DNA from 3 places in the Paenibacillus sp. SAF-068 genome. Region 1 is predicted to be linked to each of the others. Evidence: riboswitches for the same ligand, from Rfam matches in the RefSeq annotation. Region 1 holds a riboswitch; each other region holds the start of a gene.

Region 1 (5,044 bases):
GATAAATGAATATTTACACAAACACTACGATGCCAGAATAACCTTCCGATCGCTGTTATCCCCAGATTTCTTTGATCCCTTTTATAAAGGGGAAATCCGGGGATAAAGGCGAACACTCCGCTTCTTCTGGTTATTTCTGTCCTCTCCGTTATTGTGTAAATGTTTCATTGAACTTATATAAAAGTATGACAGGTTCATGTTGTAAAAGGGTATAATAAAAAGAACGCCATTTCTCTTGAAATAGGGAAATGGCGTTTGTGTGTTCGCCATGTTCTAAGTCAGAAATATGTATGTACATATTCTCAATGACCTGCGGGTCATTATTTCACCAGACGTTAACATTTTGTCACAAAGCGCGGGCGTCAATGAACAATTTATCCGGTATAATGAATTTAGTTGTGAAATAAGTGTCAAAGTACCGAAACAAGCGGAGACTATTCTTCGCCATCTTAAACCAACAGCGGGTGAGAAAAATTTGAAACACTTAACTTTGTTTAAATGGTTAACCGTATTAACCTGTCTTGTCATGTTTCTGGCCACTTTCGGTGGAGGCATCGTAACCAAAACGGAGTCGGGCCTTGGCTGCGGAACAGAATGGCCTTTATGTAACGGAAAACTCGTTCCTGCACATACTGTGGCTTCACTCATTGAATATTCCCACCGTGCTGTAAGCGCACTGGCTGGATTGCTGTCCATTGCCTCGTTTGTTGCTTTTCTGCGGTTCGGCAAGTCACGCCGTGACCTGCAATTGTTTTCTTTCTTAACCTTGGTATTTGTGATCGTCCAGGGTATCATGGGGGCTTTTGCCGTCGTCTTCTCCCAATCGTCAGCAGTCATGGCACTGCATTTCGGCTTTGCACTGATTGCTTTTGCCAGTTCCCTAATGATGGCGCTGGGCATAAGGCAGGAGGCAAAAGATGGTGGGTTGGAGCGCCTGAATAAATACCCTCGGGTTAGTAAAAAATTCAGGAATCTGGTCTGGTTCTCCACCATTTACACCTATCTCGTGGTATACACAGGCGCATTTGTAAGCCATACGGATTCTGCCGGGGGATGTTCCGGATTTCCGCTCTGTAACGGGCAGATTATTCCTGAACTATCGGGTGGTGTAGCTGTTGCTTTTGCTCACCGTGCAGCTGCTGCGTCGCTCGTGATTGTTATTGCAATCTTGGGTCACTTCGCCTACCGTAATCATCCGGACAACAAGGAAATGCGTACCCTTGGCGTGGTATCCGTTGTTCTCATCCTGATGCAAGTCGTTATTGGTATTTTCATGATGGTGACAATGAACCGTCCGGAAGTATACATGTTCGTAGCTCTTGCTCATATGCTGGATATCGCCATATTGTTCGGAGTTTTGACGTATATGAGTTTCCTGGTGTACAAGCTGTATCGCCCGGTTAATCGGTTTTAGATATAGATTCATTCATTTTAAAAGTACTTGAACTAAATAGAAAGTCCACCATCCAGTGATGTACATCATTGGACAGGTGGACTTTGTTTGATGTCAGGGGGATCAGGGCAACCTATGGCAAGCAGCAATTACACGGAATGGATGAAGTGTTACGGTGATGAATTCTTGTTGAATTGGAAAAGAGGAGGTTGTATATGCTGCGAACGTTGCTGGGGGAAAAACCGCGTGTCAATGAAGGTAAATTGAAGGAAGCGATGGACGCAATGGCGCATACGCTTGAGCTATTTCAGCGACAAATGCATGTAGACCATGATCCCACGCACGACTATCGGAAATTGTATGTGTGGACTCAGGGACTCATCTCCTCACTGGATGAACTGGAGCAAAGCTGCTTCGCTGCTGCTCATTTTCGCAAAAAGGTCGTTGCAGGCTCAACGGACGACATGACGCCTGCTGAAAAAGCCGAGTATGCACGGTATGTGTATTTCTACAAAGATGGCTTCATTCGCTGCTTTGCCATTCTGGATAAAGTCGGCACCGTATTAAATGAAATATTCCAGTTGAATACCTCAAATACAAAAGCGCATTTTTCTTATTTTACGGTGTTAAGGCAGTTTGATTATGCAAGAGAGCATCATGAGCTTGCATTGCGATTGATTCAGATCAAGGATTCCTATCGGGAGCCGATGAGCAAGCTGCGTAAACGACGTAATATGGAGATTCACTACATGAACTCGGAAATGCACGATGACCTATGGCAGCTTCACCAGACGTTGCAGGGTAAAGTGAAGTTGGAGGATCTGAATCAGCATGTGCAGGAAATGCGTCAAGGCGTGGATATGGTCTGTGAAACGTTAACAACCTCTTATCGTTATATCAATGATATATGGAAAAGAAATAATTCCCTTTGACAAATCGGAATACTTGGAATATACTGAGTCTCAATTAGAAAGTTATAATTTTGACGAAGATTGAACCGATAACTCTAAAGATACGTTCACATTATAAAGCATAAACTACATGAACTTATAAAATCCTACAACAACATATTTCTTATCGAGAGCGGCGGAGGGACAGGCCCGATGAAGCCCGGCAACCGATTTGTAACCGACATGATACATGTATCATTCGTTATAGATGTTAGGTGCTAATTCCTACAAAATGGTGCAAGGCACGATTTTGGCAGATGAGAAGGTATATTCTTTCACGTGAAGAGCCCTCTTTGTATCTGCAAAGGGCTCTTTTTTGTACTTTAAGGGGAGTTTTCCTTTAGATCGGGTAAAGATACATGTAGGTGGTTGGAAAGGGGCAAGTGCGATTGATTGAATTAAAAGGTTTAACGAAAACGTACGGCAAAGGAAAAAAAGCTACAACTGCGTTATCCGAGCTGAATTTGAACATCCAAAAGGGTGAAATCTACGGCGTGATTGGCCATTCCGGAGCGGGTAAGAGTACATTGATTCGCTGTATTAATTTGCTGGAAAGGCCTACGGAGGGCGAAGTATGGGTTGATGGGATCAACCTGACAGAGCTGAGCAAAACCGAGTTGCAGCAACAGAGACGCAAAATCGGGATGATTTTCCAACATTTTAATCTGTTATCCTCGGCAACGGTATATGACAATGTGGCTTTTCCACTAAAGCTTGTGAATACGCCCAAGGATGCCATTGATCGCAAAGTGAAGGAAATGCTCAATCTGGTCGGTCTGGAGAATCACAGCAACAAATATCCAGCTCAACTATCGGGTGGACAAAAACAACGTGTAGGGATTGCGAGAGCACTTGCGAGTGATCCGAATGTACTTCTCTGTGATGAGGCTACTTCAGCACTTGATCCGCAGACGACAAATTCAATCCTGAAGTTATTGCTCGACATTAACGAAAAGTACAACCTTACGATTGTGCTGATTACACATGAAATGCATGTCATTCAGAACATCTGTGACAAGGTGGCTGTCATTCATCAAGGCGGCATTGTGGAGCAGGGACCTGTAACGGAAGTGTTCCTGAAGCCGCAGCATGCCATTACGCGGGACTTCATGATGCGTGACCATGAAGCAGGACTGGCTCTGGAAGAGACCGCTCTGGCGAATGCAGGCGTTGAACTGCAGATAGGGGTTGCTTCCAAACTTGTGAAGATATCCTTTCTGGGGAACAAAACGTATGAAGCGATTTTGTCCAGGACGGTTCGTAAGACGGGTGTGGATTTTGCCATCCTGCAAGGGACGATCTCTACGATTAAACAGGTTCCTTATGGTCAGCTGACCGTTCGGTTCGAGGGTGATTCCAAAGCAATTGATCGGACGATATCCGAATTAACCGCTGAGGGACTTGATGTGGAGGTGCTACGTTAGATGGATTTTTCAACCGTTCGTTGGGAAGAGGTTGGTAAAGCTTCCATTGAGACACTGCAAATTCTGGGTGTATCAGGCCTGTTCACCGTTATCTTTGGTTTACCGCTTGGAGTTCTGCTGTTCATGACAGCCCGATCTGCTTCGATCAAGGCACGGACATTCTACACGATACTATCCCTGATTGTTAATATTTTGCGCTCGGTACCATTTATCATATTGATTGTTGCTCTTATTCCATTCACTCGTATACTGGTCGGTACAGCTACGGGGGTTCTCGGCGTAATACCTCCTTTGGTTATTTCTGCAGCTCCTTACTTTGCTCGATTGGTGGAGACGACGTTGCGAGAAGTTGATCGGGGGGTAATTGAAGCGGCTCAATCGATGGGGGCATCCACCGGACAGATTGTAAGGCGGGTATTGCTGCCTGAGGCACTGCCTGGTTTGCTCGCCGGGATAACAATCACCATCGTTACGCTAGTCTCTTATACGGCAATGGCGGGCATGGTTGGTGGTGGAGGTCTGGGAACGCTGGCAATTAATTATGGGTATTATCGTTATCAAAATGAAATCATGATTATATCCGTAGTATCGATGATTATTCTCGTGCAAATTCTCCAGATGGCTGGAGATCGCTTGGTTACATTTTTCACCAGGAAATAACACATAGATAACATGATGGTTATGCATTGATGCGGATGCCACATGAAAAAATGATTAGAGAAGGGGTTTTACACATGAAAAAATGGTCTTTCGCTCTACTTAGCCTTATGCTGATTGCGGTTCTCGCAGCTTGCGGTAACAACAAGGACGCTGATAGCGGCGCAGATAATTCAGCAGGTGCACCGCGTACGGTTGAATTGAAAGTTGGAGCTTCACCTACACCACACGCAGAGATTCTGGAAAGCATCAAGCCTGAACTGGAAGCACAAGGGATTCGTTTGCAAGTTGTTACGTTTAATGACTATGTTCAACCCAACCAGCAACTTGCTGATAAAAAATTGGATGCAAACTTCTTCCAGCACCAGCCTTACCTGGATACAGAGAATAAGGAACGTGGATTCAACCTCGTTGCTGTAACTCCTGTTCATGTTGAACCTTTTGGCGGATACTCCAAAAAGATTAAGTCTTTGGATGAATTGGCTGACGGTGCAAAAGTAGCCATTCCAAATGACCCATCCAATGGGGGACGTGCTCTGTTGTTGCTGGCGAAGGAAGGCATCATTACGCTGAAAGACAACACGAATATCACATCTACGATTCAAGATATCACAGCCAAT
Region 2 (5,044 bases), on a different contig from region 1:
GAAGACAGCGGTAATATCACTGCGCTCATTAAGCCATGCCGCAAGTTTGGCTGTGCTCCGTTCACTATGCGCCATACGTGCTCCCAAGGTTTTCATCCCGCGCATCAGAAGCCAGGATTCTTGTGCCCCGAGTACCGTTCCGAGTCCATTTTGCAACTGTTTCAATTGTACGCCCAGCGATTCCGTGCGAGCAACAGCAAGCCCCGCTAACACATCACTGTGACCCCCGAGAAACTTGGTAGCACTATGTACGACAATATCCACGCCAAGCTCAATCGGACGCTGATAGTACGGTGTCATAAAGGTGTTATCCAGAATCGTGATCAAGTCATGTTCCTTCGACCAGTCAGTCACGGCAGCGATATCCGTAATACGCAGAGTTGGGTTGGACGGTGTTTCCATATAAACTGCCTTGGTGTTCGGCTTGAGTGCCGCTTTTACTTCATCTATATTGGTCATGTCTACAAAGGTCGTCTCAATCTGCATACGGCTTAATATGGAAGTAAGCAACCGATACGTACCTCCATATACATCTTCCGTTACAATCATGTGATCGCCTGCGGAGAACATCATGAACACGCTGGATATTGCAGCCATTCCCGATGAATAGGCGAACCCTCGTGCTCCGCCCTCCAGCAGTGTGATGTAATCTTCCAGAGCCTGACGTGTCGGATTACCCGAACGACTGTAATCATGTTGAGGCGGATTGAAGATATCAAAATGATGGAAGGTTGAGGCTTGATAGATCGGTACACTGGAAGCTCCCGTTGTTTTGTCGATTTCATCACCGAAATGAAGCAACTTGGTATCAAATTTCAACTCGGCATTGGGTTTGTTGTTGGACTCACTCATGAGTGCACGCCTCCTTCAACTTCCTGCTGTGCAGCTGTCAGAGCATTGCCAAGATCCGCAATCAGATCATCCGCATGTTCAATGCCTACAGAGAACCGGAGCAGTCGATCATCCACACCTACGGCATCACGAATTTCAAGCGGAATATCCGCATGCGTTTGTACTGCCGGGTAGGTCATCAGTGATTCCACTCCACCGAGACTTTCGGCAAAAGCGATCAGTTTGATATGACGCAGCAATGGTTCCACATAACGTGCATCCTTCACTTTGAAAGAGAAGATACCTGTGTTTCCCGTGGATTGTTTATTCTGAACTTCATACCCCGGATGATCCGACAGACCTGGATGATAGACTTCACCCACCGCTGGATGCTCAAGCAAACATTTGGCAATGGTAAGTGCGTTGTACTCATGACGTTCCATACGAAGAGCCAGCGTTTTCATACCTTTCATCAACTGGTAGGAGTCACTCGGAGACAAAACCGCTCCAATGGAATTATGCAGGAATGCCATCTCTGCAGACAGTGCCTCACCCTTGGTAATAATTAGTCCAGCCAGCACATCATTGTGTCCGCCCAGATATTTGGTAGCGCTATGAATGATGATATCGGCACCCAGTTCAATCGGACGTTGGAAAAATGGAGTCAACAACGTGTTGTCAACAATGGTCAACAGGTTGTAACTTTTCGCCCAGGAAGCAACGGCTTCCACATCGGTGATCATCATCAGTGGATTGGTTGGTGTCTCAATAAATACAGCTTTGGTATTCGGCTGACGAACCTTCTCCAGTGCTGCAAGGTCATTCGTGTCCACATAACTGGCCGTTACACCGAAACGAGACAGGATGCGTTCAAGCAGACGATAGGTTCCACCGTACAGATCCAGCGATACAATCAGATGATCCCCTTGACCAAACATGGCAAAGATCGTTTGCAGTGCGGCCATACCCGAACTACACGCAAAGCCTGCATCACCGGACTCCAGCGCCGCGGCTGCTTCTTCCAATACTTTACGGGTTGGGTTCGTCGTACGAATGTAATCAAACCCCGTGCTTTGTCCAAGCTTCGGGTGGCGAAACGCAGTGGATTGATAGATCGGAAAGTTAATGGCGCCTGTTACCGGTTCATTGATGGACCCAATTTGTGCTAAGCGGCTTTCGATTTTCAACTTGTTGTTGTCTTCCATTGCTGCATCCTCCTGTAATCTCGATTAGATTTGCGGGCCAATATCGTAAGGTGTCTCTTGATACACATAGTAATTGAGCCAGTTAGAGAATAATAAGTTGGCATGAGCGCGCCAAGTAGCTGGTGGCACACGGGATGGGTCGTCGTTCGGATAATAATGTCTAGGTAGTGCGATATCCAACCCTTTGGCTGCATCCCGATCATACTCCCACTTTAATGAGAACGGGTCATACTCGGCATGTCCTGTGGCGAAAATTTGTTTGCCGTCTTTGGTAGCAACCAGGAAAATACCCGCTTCCTCGGATTCAGCCAAAATCTCTAAATTCTCATTCTTTTCAATATCTTCTCGTTTCACTTCCGTATGACGGGAATGTGGAACGTTGAATACTTCATCGAATCCACGCAACAATGGAACATGTGGTTTATTGATGGTGTGCGGGAAAACGCCAAAACATTTCTCATCAAGTGCAACTTTGGGTACGTTAAAATGATGGTATAAACCTGCCTGGGAAGCCCAACATATGTGAAGGGTCGAAGTCACATTGGTTTTGGTCCATTCGAAGATCTCCTGGATTTCATTCCAATAGTTCACGTCTTCGAAATCCATCTGTTCCACAGGGGCACCGGTAATGATCATGCCATCGAAACGGCGATGCTCAATCTCATCGAAGGTTTTATAAAACAAATCCAGATATTCCTGAGATGTATTCTTCGATGTGTGAGACTTGGGATGTACGAGAACAACATCCACCTGGATGGGCGTGTTTCCGACCAGACGAAGCAATTGTGTTTCGGTCGTTTCCTTTGTAGGCATCAGGTTTAATATAGCGATACGGAGCGGACGAATATCCTGCTGATAGGCAGAAGTTTCATCCATGACGAAGATATTCTCTCCTTCAAGTACTTCTTTTGCGGGTAGCGTATCGGGTATTTTGATTGGCATGGTAAGTCTAACTCCTCCTTGTGCATAGATAGATGCAGCTAACGCTGGTTTGATGTCTTCACATCAATACAGTTATAGACTGCCTTGAGCTTGTAAAAAACATTGAATTGCTCTTCCATCCAACGTTACATACAACCTCAAGTTCCTTAGCGAAAATCACTGCTGAGAAGTCGGGGCATATGACAAAGACCTTCCTCGGATTTCGAGAAAGGTCATATGTAAATAGATATGCGCCTCTCTCATCTCTCAGTTACAACAGTGCCACTTGACACTTGGTCGCTGCAAGAATTAGCACCGTGCGGTATACCGCCGGTTGCCGGGTTTCATCGGGCCAGTCCCTCCACCTACTCTTGATAAGATTTCGCTGTATTAGATTGTAATTTAATATGGTTCACCGTCTACTTTATTACATTAATGCCCTCACGTCAAGTTGCAGTTCCATGTCTGCTGTCCAGATCGGAACCGTTCATCATCCGTTGTCATACACTGCCTCAGGGCGCGAAATAGACACATTTTTGCGCTTGAAAGCACCTTGTACCAGCGGTATACTAAACAAGGTGTTATAAACCCTTATGTGAGAGGTGACATATTAAATGGATGGCGACCCGAGGCCTGACTGGCAGCCGAATTCCGACAAACTGCATAGAGAATTGACATCAGCATGCCGGCAGCGGGACGTGACTTCCGTTTGATCATATATTGAACGCAGCCCTGATCTCCAGGCTCCGCTGCCGACCGGCTGATTTGTTCTTTTTGCGCCCATAATGATAATATCCGCCAACTTGGCGGGTGCAGAAGGAGTAGATTAACGATGAAAATCCGGTTGGTAAACAACGGTGTATTTATTCCGGTGGACGACATTCAGCAGGCGCTGACTCCACCAGCGGAAGGATTTTACTGGATTGATGCAGACGTAGACGATTTGGCGGTACTTCAGCCGCTGTTCTTGATGCATGATCTGGCTGTGGAAGACTGTCTTAGTGACGAAGAACAACGTCCGAAGATTGAAATTTATGAGAACCATTATTTTATTGTGATTAACAGCATTCGTTTCGATGATGAAGAGATATTTCTGCGTGCAGTCAACCTGTTTCTCGGCAGACATTTTATCATTAGTGTTACGAAGCAGAAGGTCAGCGAATTGCGCACACTGAAACCAATCCTGTGGGAACAGGAAATCAGCACACCGGACCGGCTGTTGTATTTGCTGGTTGACTTGATCGTTGATAATTATTTCACCGTAGGTGACCGGATTGAAGCTCGAATCGAGAAGCTTGAGGAAGACATTCTGATGCATACCAAAAAATCTCATCTGAATGAAATTATCGGGCTGCGCAGTGAGATTCTATGGTTGAAAAAAGTGCTTGGACCTCAGAAAGAGGTCATTAATACACTGAACAAAAAAGATCTGCGTCTTATTGATGATCAACTGCAAAAGTATTTCAGTGACATCTATGAGAATGCTGTAAAAATATCGGAGACCTTTGAGACGTATCGGGACCTGATGGGCAACTTGCGAGAAGCCTACCAATCCAGTATTGCGAACCGGGCGAATGAGATCATGCGTGTGTTTACCGCCATTACAACGGTCTTCATGCCGCTGACGGTCATAACCGGTATATACGGCATGAACTTTACGAATATGCCTGAGCTTAACTGGAAATACAGCTATTTTGTTGTGATTGGCCTGATGGTTACACTGGGCCTGAGCATGTTCTTCATTTTCCGCAAAAAAGACTGGGTATGAACTCTTGTGAAATAACAAAGACGAAGCGCTCCACTTGGAGATCCGCCTCGTCTTTTTTAATATCCTACAACTAACCTACGTTCCGCTCTGTCTCTGCATGCCTACGAAACCGAATTCGAATCATGCGCAGTCTTTCATAGACCTGCTCCAGACTTCCTCCGTCGGGCTTCTCTCCTCCATACACCTTATGTAATACTGGCTTCAGGAACGTATCTCCCAGCTCCTCATACGCACTCCATACAGCTTCTTGTTCGTTCTCTGGCATCACCGCCAGCTCCACATCAAGAAGACAATCGGTGTCATACCCTTCGAGATCCAG
Region 3 (5,044 bases), on a different contig from region 1:
CCCGGTACATTTCTCCGGGTCCTGAGGTTTATGTCTGCCATGCTGGCCCTTCTTGCTCCAGCGCTCTATGTCTCTTTTATATCGTTTCATCCAGGGTTGATTCCGACCAAGCTGGTACTAACGATTATAGAAACCCGTACTGGGGTTCCGTTTCCTTCCATTATTGAAGTACTGATCATGGAACTCTCCATTGAGATCCTGAGAGAGGCGGGAATACGTTTACCCAAGCCGATTGGACCTGCGATGGGTATCGTTGGCGGTTTGATTATTGGTCAAGCTGCCGTACAGGCGGGAATCATCAGTCAGTTTCTTGTTATCGTTGTAGCCGTTACAGCCATATCCTCTTTCACCATTCCTGTCTATAGTGCGGGATTAACGCTACGGATTCTGCGGTTTGCTGCCATGTTTAGTGCTGCAATACTGGGTCTGTTTGGTGTCGTTATGTTCTTCTTGCTGGTTTGTACACATCTTGCACGACTCTCCAGCTTTGGAGTGCCTTATGTCGCACCAGCTGTTCCATATCACTTGAGTGATTGGAAAGATTTTGTCATTCGTGCTCCACTCAACATGATGAGAAGACGTCCAGAGATGACGAATCCGGTAGATGCAGATCGCAAGAAGTAGACAATCCACAGAAGGTCTGGAGGTACAACAAAGTGAATGACTCGCAAGTAAAAATTAACACCACACAGGCCGTTGTCATCATCGTCAACTACATGCTTGGCGCGGGCATTCTGACGTTACCGCGAACGACTAGCAGAGCGGTTGGAACGCCGGATGTCTGGATTTCCATCTTGCTGTCTGGGCTCATTGTCACAGGTATTGGTCTGATTTTGGTTACCCTGTGCCGCAGATTTCCTGAGAAAACCGTGTTCCAGTTTACCCGGGAGATCACCGGGCGCTGGATCGCCTACATACTGGGTTGTGCGACAATTTTGTATTTTATGATCATTGCAGCATTCGAAATTAGAGTCATGGCCGATGTCACGGGGATGTATCTGCTTGAGCGTACGCCTACATGGGCTATTGTGATGGTTTTTATGTGGATAGGTATCTATATGATCTCCGGTGGGCTTGTGGTCATTATTCGCGTGTTTGAGATTATCCTGCCGATTACCTTAATTATATTCGTCATGGAGATATTGCTCAGCAATCAGCTATTCGAGATTAGTAACCTCAGACCCGTATTGGGTGAGGGTATCATGCCTGTGATCAAAGGGCTGAAACCATCGCTACTCTCGTATACCGGGTACGAAGTCATGTTAGTCGTTACTGCATATATGCAAGATCCGAAGAAAAGCAACAAGGCCATGACATGGGGGTTAACTATCTCTACAATGATATATCTGATCACTGTTGTAATGGTCGTAGGCAGTCTATCCTTGGATGGAATTAAGACCAGAACGTGGCCAACATTGGATCTTGTCCGAAGTTTTGAGATACAGGGACTGATATTTGAACGATTCGAATCGTTATTGCTGGTGATCTGGATTATGCAAATTTTCTCGACATTTGCCATTACCCATTACTGTGCTTCTGTAGGAATCCGGGATTTGTTTCGGGCAAAGAAGATACGCAGGATTATGTATGCCCTGCTTCCATTCATTTATCTGACGGCAATGATGCCTAAAACTGTATTTGAAACTTTTGCACTTGGCGATATGCTAGGTAACGCATCTGTAGTGTTGTTCGCGATATTACCTCTGATATTGCTGCTTATTAGCATAATTCGCAAAAAAGGAGGCAAACACGCATGATTTCATTCCGCATGTGCTTACGAGTAACTTGTGCTTTGTTCATCCTGTGTATAGTATCAGGTTGCTGGAGCAGTCGGGAGATAGAAGATCTGAGTTTGTATGTAGGTCTCGGAATTGACGTTGGACAAGAGACCGAATTCGAGAAGAAGATTTCAGAGCAGGGCGGGCATTATCCCAAACAAAACAATGTCACAGCAACCGTTCAGATTGCCCCTGGGAATTCGAGCAGTCAAAAAAGTCAACAATCTGGTTCACCCTCTTCTGGAAAAGAGTCTTATTCCAATGAGCGGCTTACAGGAGATTCCATGTTGCAGATTTTTCGTCAGTTTTCTTTGCGGCGAGATCGTCCGCTCATTGGACATCATCTAAAGGTTATCGTGATCTCCAAGGATATTGCCAAAAAGTATGGACTGGATCAACTGCTCGATTTTGTACTCCGGGATAACGATATTCGACCAAACTGTCTCGTACTGATTAGTCATCAGCGAGCGGTTGATGTACTAACCTCAGATGATCCTTCCCGTATTCCTGCATTTTACCTTACAGGCATTACGAACAATTCATACATTTCCAACAAGATTCTGGAACCCGTTTCGCTGGCAAAACTGGATGCACAGATGCAGTCCGGTTCCAGTTTCCTGCTCCAAAATGTGCTGAATGCAAGTGGCGAGGATAAGTTCTCCGGAGGCAGCATATTTGCTGCAAAAACAACCAAATTTCTGGGGGAACTCAGCCAAACTGATGTGGAAGCTCTGTCCTGGCTTATGCCTAAAGAACGAGGTGGTGTTATAAAGACATATAGTAAGGAGGGATTCACGGTACTTTATGAAATCAAGAAGAAGAAAACCAAAATCATTCCCAAGGTTATTGGCGATGATATCTCGTTCCATGTAAAGGCAGAGTCTGAAGGATGGCTAATGGAGGATTGGCGAGCACCGGAAGAGGAGGAAAAGGGTGCATATCTGAAAGAATTGGAAAAGGATTTTGCTGAACTGGTCGACCAACAGATCAAACAGTTACTGTATAAGCTCCAGCACACCTACAAAGTTGATGTTGCTGATTTCCGCGATAGCATCCGTATTAAATATCCAAAAACGTGGAAGAAGGTTAAAGGGAACTGGGATGAAATCTTTGCCACTGTACCCATCACGTATGAGGTCAAGACCAACATCATCAATCCGGGGTCTTCTACGGAATAGCGTGGAATGTGAACACGACGGTATTTAAATATTGACACATTCATGATCAATCGCTATATTTATAAAAAATCATTTTCTTATCCAGAGAGGTGGAGGGACTGGCCCTTAGAAACCTCAGCAACAGATCTGAAGGATACTGTGCTAATTCCAGCGGGTGAACAGCCTGATAGATAGGAGCGTTTGTTTTTATTTGTCAGTAACGGCGCACTCTTTAGGCAGAGTGGGTCTTTTTTTGTTTTTCTGGATGAAGAAGTAGGGAGCAGCAAGTATGGAGAACAACAATGACAAAGGGCATTTTCAGCGGAAAATGCAGGCACGGCATGTGATCATGCTCTCTCTCGGCGGAGTCATTGGAACGGGATTATTCCTGAGCTCAGGTTATACGATCCAGCAGGCGGGGCCTCTGGGCACCATTCTGTCCTATCTGATCGGAGCCATCGTGGTATATCTGGTCATGCTCTGTCTTGGTGAACTGTCTGTTCACATGCCGGAGACGGGGGCATTTCATAGTTATGCAGCCAAATATATCGGGCCAGCAACAGGCTACACGGTAGCTTGGTTGTACTGGTTAACCTGGACCGTTGCACTGGGTTCTGAATTTACGGCTGCCGGTCTGTTGATGCAGCGCTGGTTCCCATCGGTAAACGTATGGATATGGAGCGCGCTTTTTGCACTGATGATCTTTCTGTTCAATGCGTTAACGGTGAAATTATTCGCAGAATCCGAATTCTGGTTCTCATCTGTCAAAGTAGTCACCATCGTAATATTCATTATTATCGGTGGTGCAGCCATGTTTGGGTTCATTCCGATGGCAGACTCTGAAGCGGCTCCGTTGCTGTCGAATATTACCGCATCCGGGTGGTTCCCTCACGGGGCTACAGCGATATTGATGACCATGCTTGCTGTAAACTTTGCATTCTCAGGCACTGAGTTAATCGGTATTGCCGCTGGGGAGACGGAGAATCCGGAAAAGACGATTCCCAAGGCTATTCATACCACACTGTGGCGTTTGGTTATTTTCTTCATCGGAACGATTGTGATCTTGTCGGCCTTGCTGCCCATGTCGGATGCCAGTGTATTGGAAAGTCCGTTTGTAGCCGTAATGGAGCGAGTGGGTGTTCCTTATGCAGCAGATATCATGAACTTTGTTATTCTGACGGCGATTCTCTCTGCTGCGAATTCAGGTCTGTATGCTTCGTCGCGGATGCTCTGGTCTCTGGCAGATAAAAAGACGATCTCTCCCTGGTTTGCCAAACTGACCAAACGCGGGGTACCGCTTAATGCACTTCTGATCAGTATGGTAGGTGGTCTGCTAGCTTTGCTGTCCAGCATCGTTGCGCCAGATACGGTATATATTACTCTTGTCTCCATCTCAGGTCTGGCTGTCGTTGCCGTATGGATGAGCATCAGCGCTTCCCAGTACATGTTCCGCAGACAATATATCCGGGAAGGACATGCGGTCAAAGATCTGGTCTACCGGACACCTCTGTATCCAGTGGTACCCATTGTTTCATTTATATTATGCCTGGCTTCATGCATAGGTATTGCCTTCGACCCGACACAGCGAATTGCGCTGTATTGCGGGGTTCCGTTTATCGCAGTATGTTACGCAGCTTATTATCTGACAGAACGTGTGAATAAGAAAAGAGGACAAGTACATGACGCAAGCACAACAGACTAACCCCATAGAACAGATTCTGCGTAAACATCCGGTCATGATTCTGGATGGAGCGCTGGCGACGGAACTCGAACAGCATGGATGTGATCTGGATGATCCGCTCTGGTCTGCCCGAGTGTTGCTTGAGAATCCGGATGTTATTGTTAAGGTCCATACGGATTATTTTCGAGCAGGAGCCGACTGTGCGATTACATCCAGTTATCAGGCGACAGTGGATGGCTTCCGCAAGAGAGGAATCGGAGAGCCGGATGCATTGGACCTGATTGGCAAGACGGTTAAACTGGCTGCAAAAGCGAGAGATGACGTATGGGCGGAATTGCAGGGTAACGGAGTTGAAAACAGGGAAGCCAAACTGGAAGGCAATCTAGTATCTGGCACGGAACGCCAAATGTCTGATATCTCGGAAACAG

The links. A riboswitch is a leader RNA that binds a small molecule or an ion and turns the genes downstream of it on or off. The one in region 1 is predicted to bind S-adenosylmethionine.
Region 2: linked by a shared signal. The riboswitch ahead of metA (homoserine O-acetyltransferase MetA) and the one ahead of ACTHPG_RS21600 (methionine ABC transporter ATP-binding protein) in region 1 are both predicted to bind S-adenosylmethionine.
Region 3: linked by a shared signal. The riboswitch ahead of mmuP (S-methylmethionine permease) and the one ahead of ACTHPG_RS21600 (methionine ABC transporter ATP-binding protein) in region 1 are both predicted to bind S-adenosylmethionine.

What each region holds. Positions count from the first base shown of each region.
Region 1 covers NZ_JBQCJX010000004.1:65,305-70,348, forward strand. Annotated here, with positions in the region: gene ACTHPG_RS21590 (COX15/CtaA family protein) at 476-1,414, shown strand; gene ACTHPG_RS21595 (Cthe_2314 family HEPN domain-containing protein) at 1,609-2,325, shown strand; SAM riboswitch class I at 2,465-2,607, shown strand; gene ACTHPG_RS21600 (methionine ABC transporter ATP-binding protein) at 2,733-3,767, shown strand; gene ACTHPG_RS21605 (methionine ABC transporter permease) at 3,768-4,427, shown strand; gene ACTHPG_RS21610 (MetQ/NlpA family ABC transporter substrate-binding protein) at 4,502-5,044, shown strand, end outside.
Region 2 covers NZ_JBQCJX010000001.1:920,247-925,290, reverse strand. Annotated here, with positions in the region: gene ACTHPG_RS04155 (trans-sulfuration enzyme family protein) at 1-852, opposite strand, end outside; gene ACTHPG_RS04150 (PLP-dependent transferase) at 849-2,036, opposite strand; gene metA (homoserine O-acetyltransferase MetA) at 2,061-2,978, opposite strand; SAM riboswitch class I at 3,215-3,338, opposite strand; gene corA (magnesium/cobalt transporter CorA) at 3,790-4,725, shown strand; gene ACTHPG_RS04135 (HRDC domain-containing protein) at 4,796-5,044, opposite strand, start outside.
Region 3 covers NZ_JBQCJX010000006.1:24,212-29,255, forward strand. Annotated here, with positions in the region: gene ACTHPG_RS24150 (spore germination protein) at 1-624, shown strand, start outside; gene ACTHPG_RS24155 (spore germination protein) at 657-1,757, shown strand; gene ACTHPG_RS24160 (Ger(x)C family spore germination protein) at 1,754-2,956, shown strand; SAM riboswitch class I at 3,031-3,133, shown strand; gene mmuP (S-methylmethionine permease) at 3,225-4,637, shown strand; gene mmuM (homocysteine S-methyltransferase) at 4,615-5,044, shown strand, end outside.